3 regions of the Vibrio aphrogenes genome follow, and region 3 is predicted to be linked to each of the others. Evidence: riboswitches for the same ligand, from Rfam matches in the RefSeq annotation. Region 3 holds a riboswitch; each other region holds the start of a gene.
What was found. A riboswitch is a leader RNA that binds a small molecule or an ion and turns the genes downstream of it on or off. The one in region 3 is predicted to bind thiamine pyrophosphate.
Positions count from the first base shown of each region.

Region 1 (11,103 bases), on a different replicon from region 3:
GCTTTGCAGGTTCAGCTGGTGCTGCAGTGATCACTCAAGACCAAGCCGCAATGTTTGTCGATGGCCGCTATACGGTGCAAGTAACAAAACAAGTTCCAAGCCATATTTTCAGTTATCACCACCTGATTCAAGAACCACCATTACAATGGATTAAAAACAACCTAAATGAAGGCAGCCGTCTTGCGATTGATACCCGTATGCATTCGGCAACTTGGTTTGACAGCGCTCAAGATTGTTTGTCAGAAACGATCTCGATCGTCACGATCGACCAGAATCCAATTGATCTTCTCTGGCAAGATCGTCCGCAACCATTCGAATCACCTATCCGTCTTATGCCATTGGAAACCGTCGGCCAGTCTTCTACCGATAAACGTCATGAGATCGCACAAATTATCAGTCAAAAAAATGCCGATGCGGTGTTACTCACTCAGATTGATTCTATTTGTTGGTTACTCAATATGCGCGGCCTTGATGTACCACGTCTGCCCGCGGTGTTATGCCATGCAATCTTGCATCAAGATGCCAGCGTAGAGTTATTTTTAAATCCGCAGCGCATCCCAACGGCATTTACTCAACACGTTGGTGAGCAGGTTTCAGTCTTAGACACAGACCAATTAGCAAGCTCATTACATTCTCTACAAGGCAAAAAGGTCTTAGTGGATCTGAATTCAAGTAATGCTTGGTTTAGCCAACAATTAACGGCTGCTGGCGCGATCATTGTTGCTGATAGCGATCCTTGTCTCCTACCGAAAGCGGTAAAAAATTCGGTCGAAGCGCAAGGGATGATCAATTGTCATGTTCGTGATGGTGCGGCAATGGCCAAATTCCTTTGTTGGATAGATGAAGAAGTTGCCGCTGGCCGTTTGCATAATGAAGATGAATTAGCCGAAAAATTACATGACTGTCGCCGTCAAGATACCAGCTTAGCTGATTTAAGTTTTGATACTATCTCCGCAGCAGGTAGCAATGCCGCCATGTGCCATTACAATCATGCAGACCAAGCGGAATTTGGCACATTAGAAATGAACAGTTTGTATTTAGTTGATTCTGGTGGTCAATATCCAGATGGTACAACCGACATTACTCGTACGGTTGCCATTGGTGAACCCAGCGCTTTCATGAAACAACAATTTACTTTGGTTCTAAAAGGACACATCGCCTTAGCCACCGCACGTTTTCCTACTGGCACCACAGGCAGTCAGTTAGATGTATTAGCTCGCCAATATTTATGGGCGCAAGGCTATAATTACGATCATGGCACTGGGCATGGTGTTGGCCATTTCTTAAGTGTCCATGAAGGCCCTCAACGTATTTCTCCTGCTTATAACGGCGTTGCTTTACAAGCGGGTATGGTTTTATCTAACGAACCTGGTTATTACCGTGCTAACGAATTTGGTATTCGTATTGAAAACTTAGAGTTGGTGACAGAACAAGCCACCCAAGGAGACTTTTCGGTTCTTGGTTTTGAATCGCTGACTCGCTGCCCCATTGATGTGCGTGCGATAGACGCTTCATTATTAACAACAGCAGAGAAAGCTTGGCTTAATGATTACCACCAGAAAGTCTGGAATGAGGTCAGTCCTTTAGTAGAAGGCAAGGTTAAACACTGGCTACAACAAGCCACTCAAGCCATTTAAAATTGCTTTTTTGTGCAATAAAAAAGCCCGTATAGTGGAAACCATACGGGCTTTGTTTCACGTGAAACACTCAGTTAAACATATGAGAGCATTGTCTTCATCCTGAATACGCTGGGTGCCAATCCGTCCAAACAGCTTCATAACCTTTTTGCTTCAAGCCCTGAACAACCTGTTCAGCAGTTCGCTCGTCACTGATTTCGAACTGTTCTAATTCCACTTCCCCATTGGCGTATCCACCTGGTTGAGTTTTTGACGCAGCCGAAATATGAGTGATTCCTAATGGTAGAACATTATCTCTAAAGCTCGCTTGTTCACGAGTCGATAATGACAATTCCACTTCAGGACTTAATAACCGAAACGCACAAATTAACTGGACCAGTTGTTTGTCGGTCATTACTGACTTAGGTTGCATCGCACCAGCGCAAGGTCGAAGTCGAGGGAATGAAATTGAATAACGAGTTTGCCAATACTGTTTTTCTAAGTACTTCAAATGGGTGGCAGTAAAGAAGCAATCGGTACGCCAATCTTCAAGCCCTATCAAAGCTCCAATACCAATTTTGTCGATACCCGCTGCTGCAACACGATCCGGTGTTTCTAAACGGTAATAAAAATCCTGCTTATTGCCTCTCAGATGATGCTTGGCATAAGTACGAGGATGATAGGTTTCTTGATACACCATCACCGCATCCAATCCCAAAGTTTTGAGCTCAGCATACTCGGCCTGATCAAGCGGCTGCACTTCCATTGCTAAATAAGAAAATTGCGACTTAATAGTTGGTAACATGGCGCGAAAATAATTCATGCCCACTTTAGTTTCATGTTCGCCGGTCACCAATAAAATGCTATCAAACTTCATAGCTTTAATGGCTTGAACTTCGTCCTCAATCTCCATGCGGTTTAACGTCCGTCGCTTTATTTTGTTTTCCATCGAGAAGCCACAATAAGTACAAGCGTTAGCACACAAATTAGAGAGGTATAACGGAATATACAGTCCAATATTATGACCAAATCTTTGACGGGTAAGCGCATAGGATTTTTGCGCCATCGATTCGATATAAGGTTCCGCTGCACTCGAAATCAACGCCGCAAAGTCATCCAAATCTAAGCGTTCTTTAGATAAGGCCAACTCCACATCCTGAGCAGTTTTGCTATGAATGGATAAGGCGACATCATCCCAATTTAATGTGTTAAATATTTGGCTAAAAGTCATCACTCATCACTCCAAAAATGACGTTAATGGACTGGTAGCACTTGCCTGTGAGTGACGAACGCCAAGACCTGCTAGATGAGCAAGACGCCCTGCTTGTACCGCTTGTTTAAAGGCGGCCGCCATCTGCATAGGATGAGGTGAGGAAGCCATAGCGGTATTCACTAATACGGCATCAGCGCCTAATTCCATAGCATAAGCCGCGTGAGAAGGCGCGCCAATCCCCGCATCCACCACCACAGGGACATTAGCTTGTTCGATGATGATTTTTAAAAAATCTTGTGAGGCTAAACCTTTATTTGAACCAATCGGAGCTCCCAATGGCATCACCGCTGCGCAACCCACTTCCTCTAAGCGTTTACATAAAACAGGATCGGCATGACAATAAGGTAAGACGATAAACCCCAGCTCTACCAGTTTTTCTGCCGCTGTTAAGGTTTCAATAGGATCGGGCATCAAATATCTAGGGTCAGGATGAATTTCCAATTTCACCCAATTGGTTTCTAACAACTCGCGAGCTAATTGAGCGGCAAATATGGCCTCTTTCGCCGTTTTCGCTCCAGAGGTATTGGGCAATAACTGAATATTAGACTGTTGTAAGGGACGAAGAATATCATCGTTTTGATGCTGTAAATCGATGCGCTTTAATGCCAAGGTCGTAAGCTGTGAACCGGACGCCTGTAACGACTCCAACATTAACTTTGAATTGGCAAATTTCCCTGTTCCGGTAAACAAACGGGATTGAAATGTTTTATCACCAATGACCAATGGATCGGAGCTTAAATGATTCATTCCATTATCCCCCTGCAATCATAGTGAATATGGCCACATCATCACCTTGCTTTAAGGTCGTGCTAGGCCAAGCCGATTTAGGAATAATGTCTTGATTGATGGCAACCGCAATTTTCTGCTCTTCAATTGCTAAGCTTAATAAAAATTGCTCTAAAATAATCTGATCATTGGTAATACTTGTGACTTGTTGATTCACCGTGACTTGCATGGTGCATCTCCTTAGATTCTTCCCTGTGTTGAAGCTTTGTCATTTAGCTTCCACACACTGGACAATTTGGCGCTTTGGCAATATTAAATCGTTGCCAAGCCAAATTTTGTCCATCAAATAAATTAAACACTGCTGGCTTAAATTTTTCATTACCAGTGAGATATTTAATGGCTTCAAGCGCTTGTAAGTTACCTAGCGTTCCCACCACAGGACCTATCACTCCGGATTCAGAACATTTTAAACCAGCACTATTATCTTGATATGGCACAGCACAGTGGTAACAAGGAGAAGGTTGTTTTTTAAAGTCAAAACTCATCAATTGACCTACCCAACCAATGGCTGAGCCAGAAATCAATGTGGTTTTACTTTGTTGACAAGCTTGATTAACCGCTTGACGAGTCGGAAAATTATCGCTGCAATCGAGTACAACATCGGCCAGCATCACTTCTAAATTCAATTGCGCATCTTGTAAGAAAGTACTCACACTGCGCACTTTGCAATTTGGATTTAATTGCTTCAGTTGCTCTGCCATTGCTTGCGCTTTGTTTTTTCCTAAATCACTGTCACGGTACACTACTTGGCGCTGCAAATTGGAGGTCTCCACCGCATCACCATCAGCAACCACCAAACTACCAACTCCAGCTGCCGCCAAATACAGAGAAGCAGCCGAACCTAAACCGCCACAACCGACCAACAAAACTTTACTTGCCATCAAGGCTTGCTGCCCCTTTTCTGATACTTCTAGCACCATGATTTGTCTTTGATAGCGTTGAAATTGTTGGTCGTTCATTGTGTGTCCTTATTACCTAAGCTGAAAGTTATTCGCTCAGTACGAGTTGTGGTTCCACTCGCTCCGGCGTCATAACTTGATAGAAAGAATCTATCGCCAATTGTATATCATCTGCCAAGGTAATAGCACGAACCACCGCCAAACTACTGACACCGGTTTGCCATACTTGTTGTGCATTATCGAGATCGATACCCCCAATAGCGACAGTCGGATAACGGGAACCAACGCATTGTTGATATAACCCTAACTTAGTCACTCCTTGAGGCTTAGATGGCATCTGTTTAGTGGTAGTAGCAAAGATGTGTCCCAGTGCAATATATGAAGGCTTATATTGCGTAGCTCTTAGCAATTCATAATAACCATGGGTGGATATCCCTAAACGTAAGCCAGCCTGATTGATGGCTTGCAAATCAGCATCAATGAGATCTTCTTGCCCCAAATGGACACCATAAGCACCATGCTTAATCGCTAATTGCCAATAATCATTAATGAACAATTGCGCCTTGAACTGTCGTCCAAGCAAGATGGCCTTTGTGATTGCCAGCTCAATATCCTTTTCAGAGCCCTCTTTGATCCGTAATTGCAGAGTTTTAATGCCTCGCTGTAATAAGGTTTCTAGCCAAGCAAGGGAACTCACAACTGGATATAACTTCATTTCTTCACGCTGAATGTTAGGAAAAAGACCATTCATTTGCGGTTCTAGCGTTGAGAGCTCCTGAAAAGATAATGGGTCACTCGGCCATGTTTCACGTGAAACATCGATGTGTTTTAAAGCCAATCTGGCAATCACTAACGCATCTTCGACTGGGAAACCTTGTGCGATAGCAGTAAGAAACCAGCAATAATGACGTAGATAATTCGCTTTATCGATACCTTGCTTTTGTGCCACTTTTACTGTTCTCCCATCAGCAAAGCGACAAATATCGAGGTATTTATCACTGCCCGCCACCCCAATATAAAGATGAGCAACCTTAGAATCGTCACCTTCACAGTTTGCTGGCTTTACCCCATAACGAATGGCGATATCAAACTCTCCTGTGATGGAAGTATCACCGGTAAACTGAGGTTGAATATAATAACGGTTATCTTCCGTTACCACCTGACAGGCAAAAAGATTGCTATCAATATTGTGTGCAATTGTTAGAGAAAGAGGTGCTAACCCCACTTCTTGTGCTGCGAGAAAACAAGCTTGTAATTGCGTTGCCAACAAATCATGAGCCTCGACACACAACTCAATTCGATTCATGCACAGCCTCCTGTTGCTCACCTGAATGAGATGTCTCTTCATCAATGCCGGTAACCGCAGGATGATATAACTCAGAACCGGATGCTAAAAATTCAGCCGATTTTTGTTTCATCCCTTCTAAGGGATCATCCAACATTTTTATTTCAATGGCCTGATCAGCAGCAACTTGTTCCGTGTCTTTAGCATACTCACGCACTTCTTGAGAAATTTTCATTGAGCAAAACTTGGGGCCACACATCGAGCAAAAGTGAGCCACCTTGCCAGATTCTTGTGGCAAGGTTTCATCGTGAAAAGCTAAAGCTGTTTCAGGATCGAGAGAAAGGTTAAATTGATCATGCCAACGGAATTCAAATCGAGCTTTCGACAAAGCATTATCGCGAATTTGCGCCCCTGGATGGCCTTTAGCTAAATCCCCAGCATGCGCTGCTAATTTATAAGTAATCAGGCCGGTTTTAACATCCTCTTTATTCGGCAAACCTAAATGCTCTTTGGGGGTGACGTAGCACAACATCGCACAACCAAACCAACCTATCATCGCCGCACCAATACCAGAGGTAATATGATCGTATCCCGGTGCAATATCGGTGGTTAAAGGGCCAAGAGTATAAAAAGGCGCTTCATGGCAATGTTTCAATTGCTCATCCATATTCTCTTTGATCATATGCATTGGCACATGCCCTGGGCCTTCAATCATAACTTGTACATCGTACTCCCAAGCCACTTTAGTCAGTTCACCTAAGGTGCGTAACTCAGCAAACTGAGCTTCGTCATTGGCATCAGCAATAGAGCCCGGGCGCAGACCATCTCCAAGTGAAAGTGCTACATCGTATTGAGCACAGATTTCACAAATCTCACGAAAATGAGTATATAAAAAGCTTTCTTGATGGTGAGCCAGGCACCATTTGGCAATAATAGACCCCCCACGAGAAACAATACCAGTTACACGTTTAGCGGTTAAAGGCACATAGCGCAACAACAAACCGGCATGAATGGTAAAGTAATCCACCCCTTGTTCAGCTTGTTCAATTAATGTATCTCGCATCACTTCCCAAGTTAGATTCTCAGCAATGCCATTCACTTTCTCTAAAGCTTGATACATAGGAACGGTGCCAATCGGAACAGGGCTATTACGCAAGATCCATTCACGGGTTTCATGAATATTTCGCCCTGTTGATAAATCCATAACCGTGTCGCCCCCCCATCGAGTTGACCACACTAACTTTTCGACTTCTTCTTCAATAGAAGATGACACCGATGAGTTACCAATATTGGCATTCACTTTGATTAAAAAGTTACGCCCAATGATCATTGGTTCCGATTCAGGATGATTAATATTGGCAGGAATGATCGCCCGTCCTTCGGCCACTTCTCGGCGCACAAATTCAGGCGTAATTTCTTTAGGTAAATGCGCACCGAAGTTTTGTCCTAGGTGCTGCTGATTCAGTTGCTCATCAGCAAATTTTTGACGCCCCATATTCTCACGAATAGCAATAAATTCCATTTCAGGGGTAATGATACCTTTACGAGCATAATGTAACTGGGTGACACATTGTCCAGTTTTGGCTTTACGAACGTGAGGTAAATTGCCGTAACGTAGATCATCAAGCGTTTCATCATTTAAACGTTGTTGAGTAAATGATGACGATACAGCTTTTAAATATTCAGTATCGTGACGCTCCTCTATCCAGCGTTCTCTGAGCTTAGGCAGTCCTTCGTAGAGGTTAATTTCATAATTAGGATCGGTGTAAACACCAGAGGTATCATAAACTTGAATTGGCTCATTTGGCTCAAATACCGGTTTATCTTTTGAACCACCAATCAAACTATCCGCAAGGCTAATCTGACGCATAGGTACTCGTAAATCAGGGCGACTGCCTTCAATATAGACTTTCTGTGAGTTGGGATAAGGTTGAACCGATAATGAATCAATAAAGTTTTTAGCAGCCATTCTGGCTTGTTTACGACTTGACGACATAGCATTTTCCTTTAACTGTATGAGTTAGACCCTATATAGGGAAATGCTTGACGGATTTGATGCACAAGAATGTCACTGTGAAATACAGCTACATATATAGAGGGGTAATTGATGTAAAGATTACTCTTCTCTCGTTCCCTTCGCAGGTATTAGCCTGATCAGGTTCAACGGATCCCGCAATGCGGTCTCAGCCTTATGGCACTCCGACAAGTGAATATGATTATAACAATTAATTAACGTATGACAATAAGGTAAGCTAAGATTAATTTTTAATCAGAAGATGAAAACCAACCCAAGCGGCAGAAATACTCAAGAATACGTTCAAGAATACGTTTAGACCCATTTTAAAAAATGCACCTTGCTGCATCAGTAGCACGTTATCCATAGAGAATGTTGAAAAGGTTGTCAGTGCGCCTAAAAAGCCTAACCCAATGATAAACCTCCATGGGCTTGCCGATATCATTTCATTTTGCAAAGCTGCCATCAGTAACCCCATAATGGCTGAACCCACAACGTTTACTGCTAATGTGCCGTAAGGAAATCCTTTACCTAATAAATAGACACACAGTTCAGACACTAAATACCTAGAACATGCACCAAATGCCCCGCCTAATGCTATATAGCCTAAAATCACTAATTGACCCACAATCCACTCGCCTTAAATTAAAATGTAATCAAATATATCGTACTTTATCTATCATGATGATCTTTGTCACTACAATCTAAGTTTTAATCTCTCTCACAGCTCATAATGGAGGATAAACTGATGTACACAGATAAAAGACTGACTCTATATTTAATATAAGAATAGATAAAATTGACGAGACTTTTCTTAATTTATGCTCATCACAGGAATTAGAAGGTCAGAAATGACATAAGAAAAAGGCTTAATAGCAAGGCTGAAATTTTTGATAACTCGTTGGTTTACAATTAACTTTTTTAAAAACGAAAAGTTAAACCCAGGTTATCGAGCCTTTTAACAAGCAAGAATGATCAGATAATTACTACAATTGGAATTAGTACCATTGAGATTATCTATATTCATATTGGATATTTCATTTTCTACAGACGTAAAAAAGCCCGACTCTTACGAATCGGGCTTCTTACTCTTTATTCAAGATATGTAAGTGGCGGAGTGGACGGGACTCGAACCCGCGACCCCCGGCGTGACAGGCCGGTATTCTAACCAACTGAACTACCACTCCACAGTGTCTATTCAGTATAAATATTTGTTTATTTTAGTTTTTTGAAAACTAAAATAAAAAATTAAAGCCTGGCGATGTCCTACTCTCACATGGGGAGACCCCACACTACCATCGGCGCTACTTCGTTTCACTTCTGAGTTCGGCATGGAATCAGGTGGGTCCAAAGCGCTATGGTCGCCAAGCAAATTCTTTTGTTAAACGCTCAAGCGTTTAACTTAATTCGGAAAGCTGCTTTGTTATCTCTAACTCGTTCTCACACTCATTCAAGCATGTCTTATATCTATTAAGTCCATCAAAACCCTTTAGGTGTTGTATGGTTAAGCCTCACGGGCAATTAGTATTGGTTAGCTCAACGCCTCGCAGCGCTTACACACCCAACCTATCAACGTTCTAGTCTCGAACAACCCTTTAGGACACTTAAAGTGCCAGGGAAGACTCATCTCAGGGCTCGCTTCGTGCTTAGATGCTTTCAGCACTTATCGATTCCGAACTTAGCTACCGGGCAATGCCATTGGCATGACAACCCGAACACCAGAGGTTCGTCCACTCCGGTCCTCTCGTACTAGGAGCAGCCCCCTTCAATCTTCCAACGCCCACGGCAGATAGGGACCGAACTGTCTCACGACGTTCTAAACCCAGCTCGCGTACCACTTTAAATGGCGAACAGCCATACCCTTGGGACCGACTTCAGCCCCAGGATGTGATGAGCCGACATCGAGGTGCCAAACACCGCCGTCGATATGAACTCTTGGGCGGTATCAGCCTGTTATCCCCGGAGTACCTTTTATCCGTTGAGCGATGGCCCTTCCATTCAGAACCACCGGATCACTATGACCTGCTTTCGCACCTGCTCGAATTGTCATTCTCGCAGTCAAGCGGGCTTATGCCATTGCACTAACCACACGATGTCCAACCGTGTTTAGCCCACCTTCGTGCTCCTCCGTTACTCTTTGGGAGGAGACCGCCCCAGTCAAACTACCCACCAGGCACTGTCCTCACCCCAGATAATGGGGCTAAGTTAGAACATCAACACTACAAGGGTGGTATTTCAAGGTTGACTCCACATCCACTGGCGTGAATGCTTCAAAGTCTCCCACCTATCCTACACATGTAGGGTCAATGTTCAGTGCCAAGCTGTAGTAAAGGTTCACGGGGTCTTTCCGTCTAGCCGCGGGTACACTGCATCTTCACAGCGATTTCAATTTCACTGAGTCTCGGGTGGAGACAGCGTGGCCATCATTACGCCATTCGTGCAGGTCGGAACTTACCCGACAAGGAATTTCGCTACCTTAGGACCGTTATAGTTACGGCCGCCGTTTACCGGGGCTTCGATCAAGAGCTTCTCCGAAGATAACCCCATCAATTAACCTTCCGGCACCGGGCAGGCGTCACACCGTATACGTCATCTTACGATTTTGCACAGTGCTGTGTTTTTAATAAACAGTTGCAGCCACCTGGTATCTGCGACTCCCGGCAGCTTAGAGAGCAAGTCTCATCACCGCTAGGAGCGTACCTTCTCCCGAAGTTACGGTACCATTTTGCCTAGTTCCTTCACCCGAGTTCTCTCAAGCGCCTTGGTATTCTCTACCCGACCACCTGTGTCGGTTTGGGGTACGATTTCTTACAAACTGAAGCTTAGAGGCTTTTCCTGGAAGCATGGCATCAATGACTTCACTACCGTAGTAGCTCGACGTCGTGTCTCGGCCTTAAGATTTCCCGGATTTACCTAAGAAATCAGCCTACGCACTTGAACCTGGACAACCATCGCCAGGCCCACCTAGCCTTCTCCGTCCCCCCATCGCATTTGTAAGAAGTACGGGAATATTAACCCGTTTCCCATCGACTACGCTTTTCAGCCTCGCCTTAGGGGTCGACTTACCCTGCCCCGATTAACGTTGGACAGGAACCCTTGGTCTTCCGGCGAGGGAGTTTTTCACTCCCTTTATCGTTACTCATGTCAGCATTCGCACTTCTGATACCTCCAGCAAACTTCTCAGTTCACCTTCAACGGCTTACAGAACGCTCCCCTACCCAGCACAGTAA
Region 1 covers NZ_AP018689.1:86,533-97,635, reverse strand. Annotated here, with positions in the region: gene VCA1004_RS00455 (aminopeptidase P family protein) at 1-1,637, shown strand, start outside; gene thiH (2-iminoacetate synthase ThiH) at 1,735-2,847, opposite strand; gene VCA1004_RS00445 (thiazole synthase) at 2,854-3,636, opposite strand; gene thiS (sulfur carrier protein ThiS) at 3,641-3,844, opposite strand; gene VCA1004_RS00435 (HesA/MoeB/ThiF family protein) at 3,888-4,634, opposite strand; gene thiE (thiamine phosphate synthase) at 4,663-5,880, opposite strand; gene thiC (phosphomethylpyrimidine synthase ThiC) at 5,867-7,855, opposite strand; TPP riboswitch at 7,974-8,071, opposite strand; gene crcB (fluoride efflux transporter CrcB) at 8,118-8,501, opposite strand; tRNA gene VCA1004_RS00415 (tRNA-Asp) at 8,984-9,060, opposite strand; rRNA gene rrf (5S ribosomal RNA) at 9,127-9,242, opposite strand; rRNA gene VCA1004_RS00405 (23S ribosomal RNA) at 9,374-11,103, opposite strand, start outside.
Region 1: another riboswitch for thiamine pyrophosphate. It lies ahead of thiC (phosphomethylpyrimidine synthase ThiC); the one in region 3 lies ahead of thiD (bifunctional hydroxymethylpyrimidine kinase/phosphomethylpyrimidine kinase).

Region 2 (11,103 bases), on a different replicon from region 3:
AATGGAACTTGTTCCGACAGTTCATTACCTTTGCCATCCAACAATAAACGGATCGGCGTTTTCGGTAAAAATTGGTTGATACCACTGCGTTTTGGCGCTTGTGCATCGACTAAATACACTAACTCCAAGAACATCGTACCGACGGGTAAGGCTTTATTTTTCAATAATGAGACGGCGTTGGTGCCGACATTCTCACTGAGCAATAAATCGATGCCCCCTTGGATCATCGGGTGCTCCCAACTCATAAAGTGCATATCTTCACGCGACAAAGCAGTGTCACGATCAAAGGTGATGGTAGCTCCTTCATACGGCAAACCAGGATAACTTGGCACCATCATGTGCTCTGACGGCGTAACCACTAACGCATTTTCACCTTTGTCATCTTGATTCAAGCCGATGGTGTCAAATAGGCCAAGCGCAAACGTCACCAAATTCGTATCGTTGTCACCATTGGCAATGGTTTCGGTAATTTTCTGCGCCTTTTCACCACCATTAGAATGAATTTCTAACAGTCGATCACGGCCTTGTTCCAATTTGGATTTAAGTTGTTTATTCAGCGCGGCCGAATGTTCGACCAATTGCTCTAGCTGAGAGTGATCATCATTGGCTAGCATGGTGATCAACTCCGCTGAATATTGATCGTAAACCGAGCGTCCGGTTGGGCAGGTTTCCGCAAACGCATTCAAACCATGGTGATACCAATGAGCTAACGTGGCTTGCGCAGAGTCTTGTAAATACGGTACAAAAATATCGATATCACGGCTTTGACCGATACGATCTAAACGACCAATACGCTGCTCAAGTAAATCCGGGTTAAACGGTAAATCAAACATCACGAGCTGATTAGCAAACTGGAAATTACGACCTTCTGAGCCGATTTCCGAACAAATTAGCACTTGTGCACCACCTTCTTCCTGAGCGAAATAGGCCGCCGCTTTATCACGTTCTAAAATCGACATGCCTTCATGGAAAACCGTCGCACGGATCCCTTCACGTTCACGCAAGGCTTGCTCTAATTGCAATGCCGTAGTGGCACGCGATGCGATCACTAAGATTTTCTCAGCACGTTTTGCCAAGACTTTTTCGATCAACCAGCTCACACGAGGATCAAAGTTCCACCATGAGGATTTATCGCCCTCAAGATCTTGCAAGATCTCTTCTGGGTATAAATTTTTCAAGGCTTGAGCTTGTTCAGGAAGATCACCATCCATCATTTTAGATACGCGCATGGCACGGCTATATTGTTCTGGCATCGGCATGTCGAGTAAATGAACATGGCGTTGCGGGAATCCTTGAATAGCCGCACGAGTATTACGGAACAAAATACGTCCCGTCCCATGGCGATCCATTAAGTTATCAATCAACTCTTGGCGGGCGAGTGTTTTCTGTTCAAGGTCAAATTCCGCTTGCGAGCTACAACCATCTAAAATTCGGAATAATGGCTCTGCATCTTGCTCAGAAAGCAGTTCAGTAATGCTGTTCTTCTCATCATTGGTTAATGGCTTACCTGACTCCAAACTCGCGACCGCTTCGGCCACTGGCGCATACTGTTGTTCTTCTTTGACAAAGGTTTGATAATCAAAGAAACGATCTGAATCGAGTAAACGTAAACGAGCAAAATGGCTTTCATGGCCTAATTGTTCTGGAGTGGCGGTCAATAATAAGACCCCAGCAATTTTCGCGGCTAAGCCTTCGATCATTTGATATTCACGGCTTGGTGCATCGACGCTCCACTCTAAATGGTGCGCTTCATCCACTACCAATAAATCCCAATCCGCGGCCACCGCTTGATGGTAACGTTTTTCATGTTTCTTTAAGAAATCCAATGAACATAAAACGTATTGCTGCGTATCAAATGGGTTAAGAGCATCGGCCTTGGCTTCTAAGCAACGTTCTTCATCAAATACTGAAAAATGCAGATTAAAGCGACGCATCATTTCCACCAACCATTGGTGTTGCAGCGTTTCTGGCACCACAATCAAAATACGCTCAGCACGGCCTGTTAGCACTTGTTGATGAATGATCATGCCAGCTTCAATGGTCTTACCTAATCCCACTTCATCAGCCAATAAAACACGTGGTGCATGGCGACGACCCACTTCATGAGCAATATACAATTGATGAGGGATCAAGCCGGCACGCATGCCACATAAACCACGCATTGGGCTTTTGTGCTGTTGGTATTGGTTGGTTAATGCGTTATAGCGCAACACAAAATTATCCATGCGATCAATTTGACCGGCGAACAATTTATCTTGCGGTTTATTAAAACGAATTTGATGATTAAGGAAAATTTCACGCAATGCGACGTCACTTTGCTGTGTATCTTGACGAGTACCAATATAAGTCAATACATTCTCTTGCACGTCGACGTGTTCCACTTTGAGCGTCCAACCTTCTTGACTCTCAATCACATCCCCAACGTTAAATATTACCCGAGTGATCGGCGCATCATTGCGTGCATATAAGCGGTTTTCTTCCGATGCCGCAAACATCAAGGTCACGGTACGAGCATCCAGCCCCACTACCGTACCCAGTCCTAAATCACTTTCTGTATCACTAATCCAACGCTGACCTAACGCAAATGCCATGTAATCGACTACCTTATGAATCTGACTGTATTGAAATCTATTTTAGTGGTTTTTCATGATTTTTTCTCACAAAACTTCACGCTAAACCACCCTCTGTCGTCCCTTGATATTGACGTTGTAAGCAAAACTTTTTGCCATCAACCAAGCCTTACGCCCAATAAAAAGAAGAGTCTTTCAGAGAAATAAAAAGTGGCACATCTTACTTGATGAGACCTGATATATCACCCTGAATTAAACTTAATTTTTCAACTGCCATAAAAGTGTCAATATTTGAGAGGTATGGTAAGGATGAAAGTCACAATCTTTCATATACTCATGATAAGTACTGAACAAACGGGTTCGACCTTATTCGAATGTCAGTGCTTAATCACTTAGGGTTTGATCGTTATGTAGCTGCACGCTACCGACACACTCGATAGCAAAGAGGAATAGGATGTTCCTCTCATACCTCTCACATTAGAGGTAGATCAGCAGCGACCTCTGGCAATCAAACATTGCTAGCCTTCCGCAACGCGGAAAAAGGAGATGCTATGGGCGCGAATGAAAAAACGCTAACCAGCCGTACCTCACAAGACAAACTGTCTCGCAAGATTTTTGTCTTAGACACCAATATCCTACTGCACGAACCGCACGCTATTTATTCCTTTCAAGAACACGACGTTGTCATTCCCATGACAGTTTTAGAAGAACTCGACCGCATCAAAGACAGCAAACGCGATGTCGCACGTGATGCCCGAGTCGCTATCCGAGCTCTAGAAGCGATTTTTCACGATGCCACTCCCGAAGAAATCTCCCAAGGCATCCCTTTTGGTTACGAACACCAAACCTCAGGTACCCTTTCTATTCTTGCCGATTATGATGTACAAGAAACCGACAAAGCCTTTGCCGATAAAGCCGGTGATAACCGAATTTTAAATGGTGTGTTGTCACTACAAAATCGCCGCTCCCCTCGTGAGGTGGTGCTGATCACCAAAGACATCAACATGCGCTTGAGAGCAAAAGGTGCAGGCGTTAAATTTGTCGAAGATTACCGTACTGACCAATTGATTGATGATGTTCAATACCTCACCAAAGGCTTTACCGAATATCAAGGCAGTTTTTGGGATAATTTCCAGCAAGTAGAAAGCCACACCTCAGGCAGTAAAACCTTCCATTTAGTGGATCGTGAAGGCTTAGAGCCCACCTTTATTAATCAATATTTAATTGACCAAGACACGGATTTTGCAGGAAGAGTTGAAGAGCTTCATCCAACCAACGCTAAAATTCGTGATTTAAGTCGAGAACGACTGCTGCACCGTCATGCTTGGGATGTCTACCCCAAAAATATTTATCAAGGCATGGCAATGGACGCCTTATTAGACCCTAGCATCGACTTGGTCATTTTGACCGGAGCCGCCGGGAGTGGGAAAACCATGTTAGCCATGGCTGCCGCATTAGAAATGACGATAGAGAAAAAGATGTTCGATAAGATCATCGTCACCCGTAATACCCCAGATATCGGTGAAGCCATCGGATTCTTACCCGGTACGGAAGAAGAAAAAATGATGCCTTGGTTAGCGGCAATTACTGATACGTTAGAAGCTTTGCATAAAAATGATCATTGCACCGAAGGATCCTTAAAATACATTTGCGATAAAGCCAACATCCAATTTAAATCGATTAACTTTATGCGCGGTCGTTCCATTCAAAATGCTTTTGTGTTGCTTGATGAATGCCAAAACCTCACCGCCTCACAAATTAAAACCATCATTACTCGTTGTGGTGAAGGCACCAAAATTGTGTGTTCGGGGAACTTAGCGCAAATCGATTCCACCTACCTCACCCCTGTCACCTCAGGCTTAACCTATATTGTTGAACGCTTTAAAAACTTTGAAGGCAGCGCCAATATTCACTTAAATGGCGTGGTTCGCAGCCGTTTAGCCGAATTTGCAGAAGAAAACTTATAATCTGTCTTCCTCTAAAACGGGCGAATTTACGCCCGTTTTTTTACTTAAGCTCAACCGAGGATAAGAGTGTCACAATAACAAGTCTACCTCGCTGAGATATAAGTGATAAAAATATCTATCCTATTACTTTGATTTTAAATAAGTTAGATACCTAAGCACTGTATTGAGTGACTTCTAATGATTCGCAGCTGAGGTTACTGAGAAAAGCCCGTTAATATCCTATTAATTTGAGACAATATCGTTTTGTTAGAATTAAAAAATATAAATTTAGTCCAAAATGATATTAGAGAACTTTAAGCGATCGCATTACCATCAGCCGCTTGTTTAAACCGAGTGGCGTGATCTGAGTCACAAAACATCAGTTTCCGCACCCGCTCACCACAAGTGGTCCCCATAATGCAAAACGATAAAAACATCACGATCATCAAGCGTGCCATACTACGCTTCCTTATTTTAGCTCTGCTAGTCGCTTTACCTGTTTTATGCATTCGTATTGATATCTTTTATTTTGATAATCATTTAGGCGAACTTTCCTTAACCGAGTTATTACAAGAAAGCATGTTATTGATTGCCACTTGCTTATTTGCTTTGATTGCCAAACACCAACCCGAGACTCGTCACGCCTACCTTTTAGTTACTGGCTTTTTTGCGTGCTTATTCATCCGTGAATTAGATGCGTTTTTTGACCTTATCTATCATGGGTTTTGGATTATTCCCGCACTCCTTGTTGCCCTTAGCGCTATTGGCTATGCGGCCAAACAACCACAAAAAACCATCCAAGGGTTATGTGAGCATGTGCAAAATAAAAATAGCACTTCAATGATGGTCGGATTGGCGATTTTATTGGTTTTTTCTCGCCTATTTGGTATGGGCAGTTTATGGGAAGGGATTTTAGGTGATGACTTTGTTCGTACCGTCAAAAATATTGCTGAAGAAGGCACCGAAGTCCTTGGTTATGTCATGATGTTTTATTCTGCATTATGCTATTACATCGACTCGAAACGCTCACTCGCCTCCCAAAAATAATATCAGGCAGGCGCTGTTTTGTGTTCTGATTTGCGCTCAGTTCAGCGTCTGCACACCGGATGGTATTTACAGGCAACCGATCTCAGACAAACGAGAAAGAATCATTGTTTAAGCTTCCAGCCCTCCGGCAGTAAGAAAGGCGGTGAATCCTTGGTTATGGTGACTAAGACTTAAACGTTCAATCTCTCCCACTTCACTAACTTGCCCTTGTTGCATAAAAGCAAAATGAGTGGCGATCATCTTAGCGTCACTCACATGATGAGTAACCATCAACACTGTGATTTGACGCTGCTTGGCTAACTTCGCCACCAATTGCAGCATCTCTTCTCGTAAAATAGGATCTAAGGCCGAAAAAGGCTCATCCAATAACCAGATAGCGTGTGATTGAACAAAACAACGCGCTAGTGCAACCCGTTGTTTTTGCCCACCAGACAATTGCTCAGGAAGCCTATCCAGTAAATCCTCGATACCAACCTGCTGCGCCGCTTCTTGTATTTGTTGTTGCTGCTGTGATGTCAGTTTTAATCCCGGGTGCAGCCCTAAGCCAATATTTTGTCGAACCGTAAGATGGGTAAATAAATTATGTTCTTGAAATAGCATCGCAATCGGACGTAAATGAGGGGCGGTTCCCACCACGTTATACCCATTAATTAAGATGCAGCCTGAATGAGGTTCTATAAACCCTGCCAGCAAACTGAGTAGTGTCGATTTACCAGACCCACTTGCCCCCATTAAGGCCATGATAGCGCCCGTGGGTAATTGCAGTTCAAATTCAAAGCTTTCGTTTTGGTATTCATAGCGCACTTGTCGTAAGGCAATCGCGACAGAGTGCGGCTTAAGGGGTTGTTTCATTATTGGCTACCACGTTTAAAAACTCGTTCAATTAACGTAAAACACAACACACTAAAAATCAGCAGACACAATGCCACCATCGCGGCGGCGTCCATTTGATAGCTGCCTAAGAGTTGAAACAAATACAAAGGCAAGGTCGTCAAAGACTGGCTCCCAAATAAAGCAATCGCACTTAAATCCCCCATCGAAAACATAAAGCAAATAGCAAAAGCATGAGCGATTGGCTTATTTAATGCCCGCCACTCTACTAAACGAAAACGACTCCAGCCTGACATACCAAGGCTTTGACACAGGTAGTGATATTGCTGTGCGGTTTGTAACATAGGCTGATTCAAGGTTTTAATAATATACGGCAGCCCCATTAGGCTATTAATCGCAATCACCACCCAAAATGCCAAACTAAATACATCCACTTGTTCACGTAACAACAAAAATAGCCCGGTACTGATCACAATCCCGGGGGTGACTAAAATAATGGTGCCCATTAATTCAATCTGACTGGCTCGGTGTTGCTGACCTTTTAATATCCAAGCTCGACTGGTCAATAAAATAGCAACCCCGAACACCAAGGCCAAAGTACTTGCCAGCATCGCAATTTGCAGTGATGCACTGAAAGCTTGCCAGAACTTACCTTGTTGCAACACAACAAAAGAGTGAGGATTCAGCCCTTGGATCACCACCATCATCAAGGGTGGCAATACCAAAAACATCGCGGCAATAATCCAAAATCCATCCCAAACTTTGGCTGCTCGGCTATCAATAAAATAGCGATATCCTTGGTGATGGGCCGAGTTCGAAGCGGGTAAGGTTCGCGTTAACTTCAACAACAATAAACTTAAACTACCGCATAGCAGCATTTGCCATAAGGCTAAAATCGCTCCAGTTTGTAAGTCAAAATCAAATTTAATCGCTTGGTAAATCGCCAGTTCAATAGTCGTTGATTTAGGCCCGCCTCCCAACACCATCACGGTTGAAAAGCTGGTAAAACACAGCATAAAGACTAAACCAGCAATATGCGGCAACTGTTGCTTCATTCGTGGCCATTCAACTTGGCGAAACTTATCCCAACCTTGCATTCCAAGATGGGCACACAGTTTATGTTGCTCATTTGGAATCGAATCTAAAGCATGCAATAACAAACGGCTCGCATACGGTAGATTAAAAAAGACATGGGCAATCAAAATGCCATTAAGACCATAAATAGAAAATGGCAATCGACTACCAAGCGATTGAAATAATTGAGCAATTAACCCACTATTGCCCAAAATAGCCACTAAGCCAAAAACCCCCACCAAAACCGGTAACACCAGAGTTGAAGCAAAAAGCTTAAGCAGTAAGGATTTTCCAAAAAAATGACGCCGAGATAAAGCATGAGCCACCGGAATGGCCAGCCCAACGCTTAACAGCATAGAAAAGGCGGCTTGATAAAAACTAAAAAACGTTATGTGACGCAAATACGGATCGGAGACAATCCAGCCGACATTCAAGGTGGGGGCATGTTGAATTAAGGCCGCCACAGTTGATAGCACAAACAAGCCAATCGTTAGCGCAATAACAATACCAAACTTAGGGACGGCAACCTTTACCATGCAACAACCCTAGCAAGTAGCCAGTAGCCTGAGATTGGCAGGCTACAAATCCGATCCTGATGCATTATTGGGTCAGCGCCATTTGCCATTCACGCGTCCAACTTTTTAGCTGCTTAGCAACCACGTCAGGGTCCAATGACAACATGGCTTTCGGCATCGTTAATTGCTCATAGCCTTTAGGTAGCGGCACATCCGTCACTGGGTACATCCAATTACCTGTGGCCATTACCGACTGAAAATCATCACTGAGAATAAACTGCATAAACTCATCCGCCAGCTTTTGATGCTTTGAGCTTTTGAGCTTGGCGGCCAACTCAATTTGTGCGTATTGCCCTTCAGAAAACGTGGCCGCGGCGTAATTAGGATTATTTTCCGCAATGATGTGATAGGCCGGTGAAGTGTTATAAGACAACACCATGTCACTCTCGCCTTTCAAAAACATCGGGTAAGAATCTGACCAACCTTTACTGACAGTGACGGTTTTTTTCGCCAGCTGTTGCCAGGCTTTGGCGGCGTCATTGCCATACACATCTTTCATCCAAAGCAATAAACCTTGGCCGGTAATGGAAGTGCGAGGATCTTGATAAATAATCGTAAAATCATCACGCTCAACAAGCTCTTTCAAACTCTTTGGTGGGTTTTTCATTTTGGTTTTGTCATACACAAAAGCAAAATAACCATAATCAAACGGCACAAAATATGGACTATTCCAACCACCAGGAATAACCACTTTCGAAGTATCAACTTGATGCTTTGCCAGTAACCCTGTGGCTTGCGCTTGTGCCATGATATTGTTATTCAAGCCCAGCACGATATCCGCTTGAGTATTTTTTCCTTCCATGCGAATGCGGCTCAATACCGAGCCCCCATCATCTAAGGCAACAAAATTCAGCTCACAACCACATTGGCTTTCAAAAGCGGTTTTTATTTTTGGCCCAGGTCCCCAATCAGAAGTAAAGGAATCGTAGGTATACACAGTTAAGACAGGTGATTGCTCCGCCATTGCTGGCATCGCTGCAAGAGTTGAACAGGAAAGTGCGAATAAGGTCAAAGATTTTGAGGTGAAGTTCACTAGAGGCATCCTTTTTAGTGAGCGTTATTAATACCCGGCCAAGGAAAAGGAAGGAATCCCTACCTCATTTCCTACGCCAGCATTATCTGGTTCAGGTCACGGGTATTTTCTCAGCCAACGTCTAAGTTAGCACCCCGATGAGTCATCTCGTTACAACCTCTCCAGTCACAAGAGGTCATTCGTGTCTAGATTGTAGTGTTTTGTATACAATCAATCTAGTCGTTATAAACAAAAGTGTTAGTTACGTTGATCATAGCCCCACCGAGGCACTAATCCTTGTTCAATACCAAGATGATCAAGTATACGCGCCACCATAAAATCGATTAAGTCATCAATGGTCTTTGGCTGATGATAAAAGCCTGGGGCCGCAGGCATAATCGTAACCCCCATTTGTGATAATTTGTGCATATTTTCCAAATGCAAGGTCGAGAAAGGGGTTTCACGCACCACTAACAGTAGTTGTCCCCGCTCTTTTAGCACCACATCGGCGGCGCGCTCAATCAGGTTGTCTGACATACCATGGGCAATCGAGGCAACACTCCCAGCAGAACAAGGACACACTACCATTTTTTTAGGGGCTGCCGAACCGGAAGCTACTGGAGAAAACCAATCTTCTTTACCACACACCACCAGCTTTTCCGTGGCACAATTTAGGTGCTTCACCAAGGCTTGTTGCGCTGCTTCTGGTCCTGACGGTAATTTCAAATCATGTTCCGTCGCCATGACCACTCGAGCAGCAGAAGAAATCAACAGATACACAGTGTAATCCGCAGCCAGTAAACATTCTAAGAGACGTAACCCATAAGGCGCGCCAGAAGCGCCGGTAAAAGCTAAAGTGATTCGTTTATCGGTTGTTGGCGTCATGCTTTTTCCTATCGCTTTAGTAGGCAAAAAGATCATCATGATCTTTTTACCTACTTTATTCTTTTTGCCTACTATGTTCTTTTTGCTCTCGCACTCTTCATTAAGAGTTAAGATCCATAGATTATCAAAAGGTGATTAGCTACTTTTCTGTTCTAATGCTTGTAACAATTTAGCGTGAATGCCTTCAAACCCACCATTACTCATCACCAGAATTTGATCGCCAGATTGCGCACGCGCCACAATATGGGCGACGAAATGCTCCATATTGTCATCTACATAACTTGGTTGCGGGCATTGATCAGCTACCTCTTGTACCTTCCACTTAATATTATTAGGTTGGTATAAGCACACTTCATCAGCATGTTGAAAAGCCGCTGCTAAAGTCTGTTTATGAACTCCCATTTTCATGGTGCTCGAGCGAGGCTCAAAAACGGCAATGATCTTGCTATCACCAACTTTATTACGCAAACCTTCTAAAGTGAGATTAATCGCCGTAGGGTGATGAGCGAAATCGTCATACACTTTGATGCCACCAACTTCACCTTTTAGCTCTAAACGGCGCTTGGTATTAATAAATTTCCCTAAAGCTTCACACGCAAGATCTGGCGTCACACCGACATGACGGGCAGCAGCAATCGCCATTAAAGCATTATTAACATTGTGCTCACCCACTAAATCCCATTGGACTTCAGCCTGCAATTGGCCATCTAAATAAACTTTAAAGTGGCTACCGTCTTTTTGAATTTTCTCCGCTTTCCAATGCCCATCATCACCAATGTATTCAAGCTCACTCCAACAGCCTCGCTGAATCACATCTTTTAAGTCCTCATCATTCGTGGGAACTAAGATACGCCCATTGCCTGGCACAGTACGGACCAAATGATGAAATTGCCGCTTGATCGCTTCAAGATCGTCAAAAATATCCGCATGATCAAACTCCAAGTTATTCATCACTAATGTACGCGGATGGTAATGCACAAACTTAGAACGCTTATCAAAAAAAGCACTGTCATATTCATCAGCTTCAACCACAAAGAACATGCTTTCGCCTAAACGAGCCGAGATCCCAAAGTTACCTAAAACCCCACCGACTAAGAATCCCGGAGCATAACCACAATCTTCTAAAATCCATGCCAGCATACTGGCAGTGGTGGTTTTACCAT
Region 2 covers NZ_AP018689.1:315,798-326,900, reverse strand. Annotated here, with positions in the region: gene rapA (RNA polymerase-associated protein RapA) at 1-2,591, opposite strand, end outside; gene VCA1004_RS01590 (PhoH family protein) at 3,122-4,537, shown strand; gene VCA1004_RS01585 (hypothetical protein) at 4,934-5,563, shown strand; gene thiQ (thiamine ABC transporter ATP-binding protein) at 5,672-6,415, opposite strand; gene thiP (thiamine/thiamine pyrophosphate ABC transporter permease ThiP) at 6,415-8,004, opposite strand; gene thiB (thiamine ABC transporter substrate binding subunit) at 8,069-9,085, opposite strand; TPP riboswitch at 9,128-9,223, opposite strand; gene VCA1004_RS01565 (flavin prenyltransferase UbiX) at 9,314-9,940, opposite strand; gene mpl (UDP-N-acetylmuramate:L-alanyl-gamma-D-glutamyl-meso-diaminopimelate ligase) at 10,076-11,103, opposite strand, start outside.
Region 2: another riboswitch for thiamine pyrophosphate. It lies ahead of thiB (thiamine ABC transporter substrate binding subunit); the one in region 3 lies ahead of thiD (bifunctional hydroxymethylpyrimidine kinase/phosphomethylpyrimidine kinase).

Region 3 (11,103 bases):
ATCAAAGCGTTACAAACGTATCCAAATATTAACGCTTGGTATGAAAAACTTGCGCAGCGTCCAGCCTTTCAATAACCCCTCGATTAAGTTACGTCTGGCAGGCTATTTTTAAACGCTATGGTTAATTTAAATACTCATGGTTAATTTAAAAGCTATGGTTAATTTAAATACTCATGGTTAATTTAAAAGCTATGGTTAATTTAAAAACTATAGTCAAATAGCTTGCCGTTAATGAGCTTAGAGTCGGTTAAGCCTGAAATATGAACGGCTCTTAATAAAACAACGGCGATATTATTTGTTTTTAGATTCCTGCTTGGAGGTAGGATTAGACGCTTGTTGTTTCCATTCGGCTAAAGCTTGTTGCATTTCTTGCTCATTTTTCAAGACCTTACCTAAAGCATCATTCGGTTGTTTCGGTAAGGTTAAGCCACATGAAATCAACGTTGCAGTCAATTGTTCAACCGATAAATGCGGCACATAAAGTAAATCTTCTTGTTTTTCAAAGCGTACATAACCATTAGAAAGGTTAATCGCTTGAGGGACAAAAACCACATGATAACCTTCTTCTGGAACTGGATAAAATTGACCATCTGGCCCCATAAACTTCTCGCCATTTTGAGTTGGAATCATCCAAGTCGGCCCCAAATCAAATACTATTTCTTTCGAATTCTCGCCGGACCAAGAGCGTGCAAAAGCCGGTTTTTTAAACGGAGACTCTTCCGAGGTTAAGGCTTCCATGATTTGCTTGGTGGAGTTATGGATAATGCCAAAGCCAGGAATCCGGTTAATGGTTTTATCTGAGAGCCAAGTATAAAAACGTTGCTGTAAGTGACCATCAAAAATGATTCCGATAATGAGCATTAGCAACAAGGCAGCAAAGAGCCCAAAGCCCCAAATACCACTTAATAATTGATGCCAGCTATCTGGTAGAAAGTACGCCGCCGTTTTATCCATAAAGGTTACGATTGCATTGACCACCCAGCCAGCAAAGACCAAAGGAATGACAAATAACATCCCGATCTTAATTTTCTTGATAAGCAGTTTCTTCATTGAAGGTCATCCTTGATGGAGTGATGATAATCATCTGTTAGTGATAACTTTTTAATATTGTAACGATAATCATCATTAATCATAACTATTTCTTGAACCGTAAGGTTTCCTCTGCCTAAATAGGACGTAGTATTAATCGAAGAATAGAGTACACACTATGTCGCATAGCTTTTTGATTGAATCTTGGGATTTTTCTACCTTTCCTGCCAAAAGAGTGGAACCCACAGAGCCACTTGGTTTGCTTCAAGAGCATCATTGGTATCATTGCCAGCGTGAAGCCAAAGAATTACGCCATTGGCTGTTGGCAAATGATTTTGAAACAGGGGTAGTGGATAGCTTGCTTGCCGATGATACCCGACCTCGATTTGAGTTATTTGAAGATCAGTCATTTTTGCTCATCATGCGAGGCGTTAATCTCAATGAAGGCGCGATGCCAGATGATATGCTTAGTGTTCGTATTTTATGGCACAAAGGCATTTTAATTTCGACACGGAAGATATCTTCAAAAGCGATTACGGAAATTCGTCAAGCACTCGATGAACAACGCGGACCGAAAACCACGGCTCGGTTATTATTGGCGATCATTGATGGGTTAAATCAAAACATTGCACACTTTTTAGATACGGTGGAAGATCAGCTGTTTGAAATTGAAGAAGGCAATGGTAACCATCATGATCTGCATGTCATTCATAAGCGATTACTCAAGTTACGTCGTTTTATGAAACCACAGCGTTATGCGCATGATGATTTTTTGGAAGTCCAGCATCCAGAAATGGAAGATGTTGAATTAAAAATGCGTAACTCATTGGATACGGTGATTCGAATTAATGAATCAATCGATTTTTATCTTGAACAAATTCAACTGATTAAGGCGGACATCGAACAAGACCAAGCGGAAAAAATGAACCGTAACACCTATCTTTTTACGGTGATTGCAGCCATTTTCTTACCGGTAAGTTTTTTAACCGGGTTACTTGGCATTAATATTGGCGGCATCCCTGGGGTCGATAATCCGATGGCCTTTATGGTCTTTTGTGTCGGGCTTGTGGTGACGTTTATTTTTGAGTTTATCTTATTGCGTTGGTTGAAGTTCTTTTAGTGACACGGTCACGATTAGCGATCTCGGAACGGCTGCGTCAGCATCTTGAGCAGCCCTTGTTCTTTCAATGAACGGAATCGATTAATCCCAATTTGCATATTTTGATGTCCTGCTTTGGGTTGCGCTATGTAACTCCCAAAAACACGATCCCATAAGGAAAGACAAAAGCCGTAATTACTATCCGTTTCGTTGCGGTAGACAGAGTGATGAACTCGATGCATATCTGGCGTCACAATGACACTTCTTAACACTTTATCGAGTTGAGGAGCGATCTTGACATTACTGTGATTAAACATGGCGCAGCCATTCAAGATTATTTCAAATAAGAGTACAGCAATCACCGGGATACCTAAGCCGAAAATGATCGTTATTTTCAAAATCATGGATAACCATATCTCAATAAAATGAAAACGTGCACCTGTGGTGACATCAATATCTTGGTCTGCATGATGAACTCGATGTAAGCGCCATAATAGCGGTACTTGGTGGAAAATACGGTGCTGCCAATAAATACACATATCCAATAATATGATGGATAAAATCACTACTGGTAGTTTCGGAAGTGTAAATTGATTCAGTAGCCCGATACTTTGTGATTGAGCGATAGAGGCTGCCATAATCGCGAGGAAAGGTAAGGAGAGTGGTAACAGAAGGCTATTGATGATCACTAAACCTAAATTATTACACCAACGATACCATTTGGGCTGACTGAGCGTTTTTCTGGGGTGAACCGCTTCCCAAGTCGCCATAAGAGCAAAAATGATGAGAAAGACACTCATTCTGAGGATATGTTGAGATTCTAAGAGTAATCCATCCATGATTGTGTTGTTTCCGTAATTATACAGCCAGCCTTGATGAGAGATAAGACGTTAACATGTTCGCAGTGAAATTGCTTTTATAATGATAGAGCTAGCATTCAATAGAATAATCATATCGAATAAGGTAACGCTTTACTTTACCCAGTTTGGCCTTTAGATTAACCAATATTAGTCGGGGAGCCATTAGGCTGAGATCACCAAGGTGAGACCCGTTGAACCTGATCCAATTAACATTGGCGTAGGGAACTAATGTACGTGTCTCCTGGAGAAAGCTTTTCGCTACACGTCTATTACTTCCATGCGCATAAGGAAGTAATATGTCTCATAATAACTCATCCTCTAAGATTCCAAATATTCTTACCATTGCGGGCTCTGATTCTGGTGGTGGAGCAGGTATTCAAGCCGATATAAAAGCAATTTCTGCGACGGGGGGATATGCTTGTTCGGCTATTACCGCTTTAACGGCGCAAAATACACAAGGCGTACAGTCAATCTTTCCAGTATCACCATCATTTGTTGCTGAGCAATTAGACGCGATTTTTAGCGACATGGATATTGCTGCGGTTAAAATCGGCATGTTGAATGATAGCCAGATTATTGAAGTAATCGCACAAAAGCTAAAGCACTATAACTTAATGAATGTTGTGTTAGATCCCGTCATGGTCGCCACTAGTGGAGACCCCCTTATTCAACCCAAAGCCATTGAAACGCTTAAGCAATGTTTAATTCCTTTAGTAGATGTTCTAACTCCTAACTTACCAGAAATTGAATTGTTATTAGGCAGTCAAAAATCGCATACTGAAGCGCAAATGTCGGAGTTAATTGAGAAGGTTCAATCTTGTCCAACATTTAACGATGTCGATGTGTTGTTAAAAGGTGGGCACTTTCAAGGATCACAAAGTACCGATTGGTTGATTCGAGCGCATCAAGTTACCTCGTTTTCTCATCCTCGAATAGTCACTCCAAATACGCATGGTACGGGGTGTTCGTTATCTTCGGCCATCGCTTGTTACTTAGGGCAAGGTGAAAATTTAAATCAAGCGGTTGAAAAGGCCAAAGCCTATCTCTCACAAGCACTACAAGCTTCCGATCAATTAAGTGTTGGCAAAGGTTCTGGCCCCGTTCATCACTTTTATGCTTTTCATTAATCATGACCTTGATTATCGATTTTACCTAGGAGTTACCCATGCATGCGATCATTTCTCAGCGATTACAACAGCTCCGCTACACACAGCCTTTGATTTTGAATGTGACCAACTATGTCGTGATGAATAATACCGCGAATGCCTTACTGGCTATTGGAGCTTCACCCATCATGGCGCATAGTCGTCAAGAAATGGCTGAAATGGTGAATATTGCTAAAGCGGTAGTGATTAACCTTGGCACATTAGACTCACTTTGGGTTGAGCGTATGCGCTTTGCCATTATTCAAGCTAATTTATGCGGTAAACCAGTCATTCTCGATCCTGTCGGATGTGGTGCTAGTCAGTTAAGAACTCAGGTGGCTCAAGAGTTTAGTCAATTAGCCGATAAGCTTATCGTGCGAGCCAATGCTTCCGAAATCATGGCTTTGGCGAATGTAAAAAGCCAAGTCAAGGGTGTCGATGCTTTAGATGCCAGTGAAAAGGCGATACTTGCGGCGCAACATCTCATTGATCATTATGGTGCGCGGCAAGTGGTCATTTCTGGCCAGTTAGATTACGTAGTTACGAACCAGGGCATCCATCAGTTTAACAATGGTCATGAATGGATGCCTAAAATTACGGGGATGGGGTGTACCCATACTGCTTTAACGGGGGCCTTTGCTGCCATAGACCTTGATTGTGCAGGTTTATGCTCCACTGCGATTTTGGGCGTTTGTGGTCAATTAGCCGCTAAACACAGTCAAGGGCCGGGTTCAATGCAGGTCAATATTTTAGATAAACTTTATGGCTTAGATGCCCAAGCAATTGAATATACTTTAGAGAGTGCTATTTATGAGCTTTAATCGCGATTTTAACTACCCATTGTATTTGGTGACGGATGAAGGGACCAGCGGCGAGGCTTTGCAGCGATTAATTCATCAAGCTTTGTTGGGCGGAGTGTCTATCGTGCAAGTTCGCCACAAAAATAATAACGTTCGTCAATTTATCGAAAGGGCACAAATTGTAAAAACCCTCATTGATGCTTTTAATGCTGATTCTTTAGTGGACGTTAAGCAAGCAACGTTGAAAAACAATAAAGTTCCTTTAATTATCAACGATCGTGTCGATGTCGCATTAGCCGTCGAGGCTGATGGCGTGCATCTTGGGCAATCCGATATGCCAGTTGAAATAGCAAGGCGATTGATGGGTAATGATAAAATAGTCGGTCTTACGGTAGAAAGTCCTGAGCAATTACAGGCAGCGCAAACATTGGATGTGGATTATGTAGGCATCAGCACCATTTTTAATACCGCAACTAAACTCGATACCCAATATCAATGGGAAATAGCAGGGCTAAGTAACGCAGTGAAGCAAAGCAATAAGCCACTAGTTGCCATTGGTGGAATTACCGATACCAATATCGCTGAGATTGCTCAGACGGGCGTCCCTAGTATTGCCTTAGTGTCTGCTATTTGTCAGTCCTGCGATCCGACTAAAGCCGCTCAAGAGCTCAAACAGCTCATGCTAAGCCATAAAAGCCTTTAGCCTTTAGCCTTTAAAAGAAGTATTGACGTTCACAAAAGACAGTTAAAACAGGGCACTCAAAAAAATCGATAGTTCAAAATCGTTCCAATCCACGAAATGATGGTCAAGTTTTGTGGGTTGAATCGCCTTTATTGTGGCTTGTTGAATTAATTTTAGCTGAGTTAAGATGAGCGGAGTCGCCTTTCTAATAGTTTTGCGCCCCCTCGATAAACGAAAAGTGACCACAAAATTAAACCACAGCCAATAATCTTTCCAGCAGGCATATCATCACCATAAAATACCACACTCAATGAACTCGCCCAGACAGGTTCTAAAATCATAATAATTGCCGCATTGCCTGATGTCGTTAATTTTTGTCCAATGGTTTGCATTACGTAGCGTAAACTTGTTGCGACTACGGTACTAAGTCCTACCCACAGCCAAGTAATATTGGATATCTCTGTTGGCCATTGTTCCAAAAGTAATGAGGCGATAGAAGCCACCACACCCACTACAAAAAGCTGGATACACGCAAGAACTAAGCTTGGCACGCTTTGCGCATACTTAGCATTAAAGTTGAAATGAAAGGCCAATAACACGGCTGAAATCAGAAACCAAATCTGGCTTGGGGATTGATGGTAGCCATTAGAGAGAGATAAAAACCCTAAACCAAGAATCGCAAAAGGTAATGAAACCCAAAACATACGAATAGGTTTTTGTTTGAAAAGCAACCAGCCTACAAAAGGTGCAAATAACATCGCAAGACTGGAAATAAAAGCGCCTTCCGCCAAGGTGTCGGTAACGGAAATGGCGGTTACCCAAGTCAATAACGCACCAGACATAATAAGGCCAACGCTCGCCGCATTTAAACATTGTTTACTAGTGAGCGTGAGCAGTTGTTTATAACAAAACGGTAAAATGAAACACGAGGCAGCAATAAAGCGTATACCAATGAAAGCAAAAGGGGGAAGACCCGCTATCGATTGCTTGGAAAATATCCAACCTAGACCCGCTAAAATCGTCGTTATAATGAGGAGAATAGTGGCTTTTAATTCTTGATTCATAGTGAAAAACATCTGAATAAAAAGGAAAGGTCAGGGTAGCACGTGAGTGACGATATTGTCGCGATCTTGTTACAGGTTTAGGCGTGTGAATGTATTTTTATGAGCGTAAAAGATGAGTGAAAAAACAAGCCCCCAATGAGCATCGCAATAGAATGTCATCAGGGGCTTATGTTATTAAGAAAGTATTATGCAGAACGTTTTAGTGCTAATTCTATTTCGCCTGCATCTGGGTTATTGAAAGTCTCAATATCCAGTTCATTTTCAGATTTCGCCACAATACAAGTGACCACGCTGTCACCAGTAATATTGACCGCGGTTCGAATCATATCAAGTAAACGGTCAACGCCCATGATCAGTGCAATACCTTCTAAAGGTAGGCCAACTTGATTTAGAACCATCGCCAGCATTATCAGACCAACACCTGGAACCCCAGCTGTACCAACAGAAGCTAATGTCGCCGTTAAAATGACGGTCATGTAATCGCCAAGAGTTAAATCAACATTGAAAGCTTGAGCAATAAACGCCGTCGCAACGCCTTGCATAATGGCGGTACCATCCATGTTGATGGTCGCGCCTAGTGGAACAGTAAACGAGGCAATTTTGTTACTGACACCCAGACGATGTGTGGCTGTTTCCATCGTAATTGGAATCGTCGCATTAGACGATGCGGTAGAAAAGGCAAACATAATCGCGTCTTTCATTTTCTTCCAAAATGCAACTGGGCTTAATCCTGATAAAGCTTTTAGCAATACGCTATAAGTAACGAATGCGTGAATCAAGAGTGCCGCAACTAAAACTAAGAAGTAAGCAGCTAAGTTCGCGATGGCTTCTAATCCTAAACCGGTAAACAGTTTTGCCATTAAGAAGAAGATACCGTAAGGAGCCACTTCCATTAAAATCGTCACTAATTTCATGATGACTTCATTGACGTCAGAAAAGAAATCCGCAATACGTTGCCCCGGTTTACCAGCAAGGCTGACCGCAATACCAAATAATACAGCGAAGACAATCACTTGTAGCGTATTACCCTGAGACATTGCTGCCATTGGGTTGCTTGGGAACATGCCAACAATAACTTGTCCTAAAGATGGGGCACTTTGTGCGCTGAAAGATGCTGCAGAAGTGAGATCAGCACCAGAACCTGGCTTTAAGAAGATCCCCATTACAAGAGCAAGGGTGATCGCTATCGCGGTTGTAGTAATATAAAAGGCCAGTGTTTTACCACCTAGGCGGCCTAGGGTAGTAATGTCTTTTAATGAGCTGGTACCACAGACAAGGGATACAAACACAAGAGGGATCACTAGCATTTTTAAGCTAGCAATAAAGATTTTGCCACCTACATCAAATAAACCATTAACTAAATAGTTATTAATGAATTCATTAGTAGATAAAAAGTTTTGAATGATAAACCCGCATAAAATACCGGCAAACATACCGATAAGGATTTTACTCGTTAGTGAGCGTTTTTTCTTGTTGTTATCGTTCTTCATGAACTTATCTCCATATAAAATACTTTGTACAACCTTCAAAGTGATCAGGAGAGTAGCAGATTTAAATAAAAACGCGGCTTACTTGTAACAAACTATGATTTATTGGTGTGATGGTTGTCACATAAATGCTAACAGTTTGTCATGTTGTAAGTAATATGTTAGCCAGCTTGTATTGGTTGTGTGGCGGGTTGGTTAAAACTATTCTCCTTTATATTGCAAAGTAAATAGTATTTTTTCCTGTTTGAGGGGAGGGTTGGTAATAATTCTTCGAGAATAAATTAGGTTGGAAATGTCACTGACAATTAACAATAAAAGAAAGCCTACTTCAAATGAAGTAGGCTTTCTTTATATGGTGCGTCCGAGTGAACTCGAATCACCGACCCCTACCATGTCAAGACATATATTATTAAAGTTATAACATAAATAAATACTTGCTAACCCTTAGGATTTTATATAAATCAAATATTTACATATATCTAATGATGTCTTTTTAGATGTTAGTCGCAAATAATGAATGGAATTATTAAACAAGTTTGATCAGACATTGTTTGATAAAGTCATTTGGAAAAAATTGGCTCGTTTTTCTAGAGAAGATAACAGAAACTTGTTATATATCAGCAAGGTGTAAGCTAGGGGTGTTAAAATAACATCCCAAAGCAGCCCGAACTTTCGAGCCGGCTTGTTTTTCTGGAGGTTGGTCAATATTATTTTAATGATTATTTAAAATAAAACAGTCGGTTACAGGTTTTTGGGGTGGTAAACCTGACCAGAAAAACAAGCCGGCAGGTTATTAACAATGTTATGTAACATGGAGGTTTAGTGAATATTGCAGTCATATTAGGTACTTCTAAATCTGACGGAAATACCCGAAAATTAGCAGACTCTTTCGTTGAGCAGTCTGGTGCAAAGTTGTTTGATCTAACTAATTTCGACGTTAGTTTTTATGACTATTCGCATGAAAATAAAAACGATGATTTCCTTCCCATAATCCATGAACTACTTAGCTTTGATCATCTGGTGTTCGCTTCTCCTGTGTACTGGTACTCAATGTCAGCTCAGCTAAAAGTCTTTTTTGACCGATTATCTGACCTTTTAACGATTGAAAAGGAATTGGGACGTAAGCTAAAGGGTAAGTCTATTTCAGTTCTATCTACGGGTTACAACTTGGAACTGCCTGATTGTTTCGTACAGCCATTTGAGTTGACAGCTAAGTACATGCAACTTGAGTTCAAAGGCTGCGAATATCTTGCTATACAAACAGAGTCTGATTTAGGTAAAGTTACTGTTAGCGCAGCACAAGCCATTGAAAATGTTACATAACAAAGCGTTCAAGAGGGACAGTCAACGCGTGGCGAATTTGGCTCAAATCTTGGTATTTGTGTTTACGGTGGTAAATTGAAGTTTGGTGGTAGCGCGTTGCTGCCCCTTAACGCGGCGTTATGCCTTTTCCTCAAAAATCGACAAGGAGCGTGATTTTGAAAATAGAAAAAGTAAATAAATCGTATCTTGAAGTTGTAGCTCAACTATTTGATTCATATCGTCAGTTTTACGGGCAAGAGCCTAATTTAGCTGGTTCGAGAGCCTTTATTGAAGACAGACTAAATTGTTCGGACTCTGTCATCTTTCTTGCACTCGGTCATCAAGATAAACCGTTAGGCTTTGTTCAGCTTTATCCATCTTACTCCTCGGTTGCAATGAAGCGTATGTGGTATTTAAATGACTTATTTATCGCTGAGTCGGCAAGGCAGCAGGGGGTTGGTAAAGCGTTGCTACAGCATGTAAAAACTTATGCTTTAGAAACCGATGCCCTTACAGTTAAACTGGCTACAGCAGTTGATAATGAAAATGCCAAAAAATTATATATTTCTGAGGGTTACTCAAAGGTTGCTGCATTTGAGCATTTCACTCAGAAAGTAGTACAGGCATAACAAACGCTTCAAAACGGATTCGCCTCTTAGTTGTTGTGGTTTCAATAAGTTAAGTGAATAAGGTGCAAGCGGATGCTTGGTGATCGGGGCTCACCGTTTAAGTGGGCGTTATGTTTATGGGGCAATCATACGATTTTACCCATACATCTCTCTAAATCTGTTTCATATTGAGTTAAGTCTATGTTTTCTATGTTTTCTATGTATATGATGTGCCATGCTATAAAAATATGTCATAAGTTTAATATGGAGTGATTATGATCAAACTTAGAACAGTTCTTACAGTTTTTTCCTTAAGTGTCGTTTTGGCAGGCTGTAACGGGCAAAAGAGTGCGTCTACAGGTGTTGCGTGTATGGGGCCTGACAATGACAGTTTAGTTGAGGGATTAGGAAAGCAGTGCAAAGCTGGTGACTCGATTGCAACAAAGCATCCAGCACATTTCTGTGACTTTGATTTTGCTATTGCATACAACGATTATAATACTGCTTTTTGCATTTACTCAGGTAAACAAGCTGAAGAACGAACAGTTTTAGCTAACGCAAAATAAACATAACAAAGGATTCCCAACGAATGGTACTTCTCATTCCATCGTTGGGTTTTGTGTTTACGGTGGCATGGTTCAGTTCGGTGGTAGCGTTGCTCACTACTTAACGCGGCGTTATAACTCAGGGAGATATTGGCGATGCCGTCATGGGAACAAGACATAATTCAAGCACTTGAAAATCTAGGTGGAGTTGCCAGTTATGATGACATTTATTCAGAAGTGTCAAAACTAAGAAGTGACCTTCCCAAAACTTGGAAAGCTGTAATTCGCCGTAGAATTCAAGATTTGTCATCAGATTCTGATGGCTTTAAAAACGGTCAAGACCTTTTCTATTCGGTTAATGGCTTAGGTGCAGGAATGTGGGGGCTCAGAAACAAATTATCTTACACCCCTAAAGCAGCAGATTTACCGGCAGGTACCAAAGAACCAGAGCGGGAATATACAGCGACATACCGCGTTTTACG
Region 3 covers NZ_AP018690.1:483,156-494,258, reverse strand. Annotated here, with positions in the region: gene VCA1004_RS13480 (glutathione S-transferase family protein) at 1-75, shown strand, start outside; gene VCA1004_RS13475 (DUF502 domain-containing protein) at 292-1,050, opposite strand; gene VCA1004_RS13470 (zinc transporter ZntB) at 1,208-2,149, shown strand; gene VCA1004_RS13465 (sterol desaturase family protein) at 2,164-2,967, opposite strand; TPP riboswitch at 3,131-3,229, shown strand; gene thiD (bifunctional hydroxymethylpyrimidine kinase/phosphomethylpyrimidine kinase) at 3,285-4,115, shown strand; gene thiM (hydroxyethylthiazole kinase) at 4,154-4,954, shown strand; gene thiE (thiamine phosphate synthase) at 4,944-5,636, shown strand; gene VCA1004_RS13445 (DMT family transporter) at 5,798-6,679, opposite strand; gene VCA1004_RS13440 (dicarboxylate/amino acid:cation symporter) at 6,865-8,169, opposite strand; gene VCA1004_RS13435 (flavodoxin family protein) at 8,989-9,489, shown strand; gene VCA1004_RS13430 (GNAT family N-acetyltransferase) at 9,639-10,097, shown strand; gene VCA1004_RS13425 (hypothetical protein) at 10,352-10,642, shown strand; gene VCA1004_RS15240 (HNH endonuclease) at 10,778-11,103, shown strand, end outside.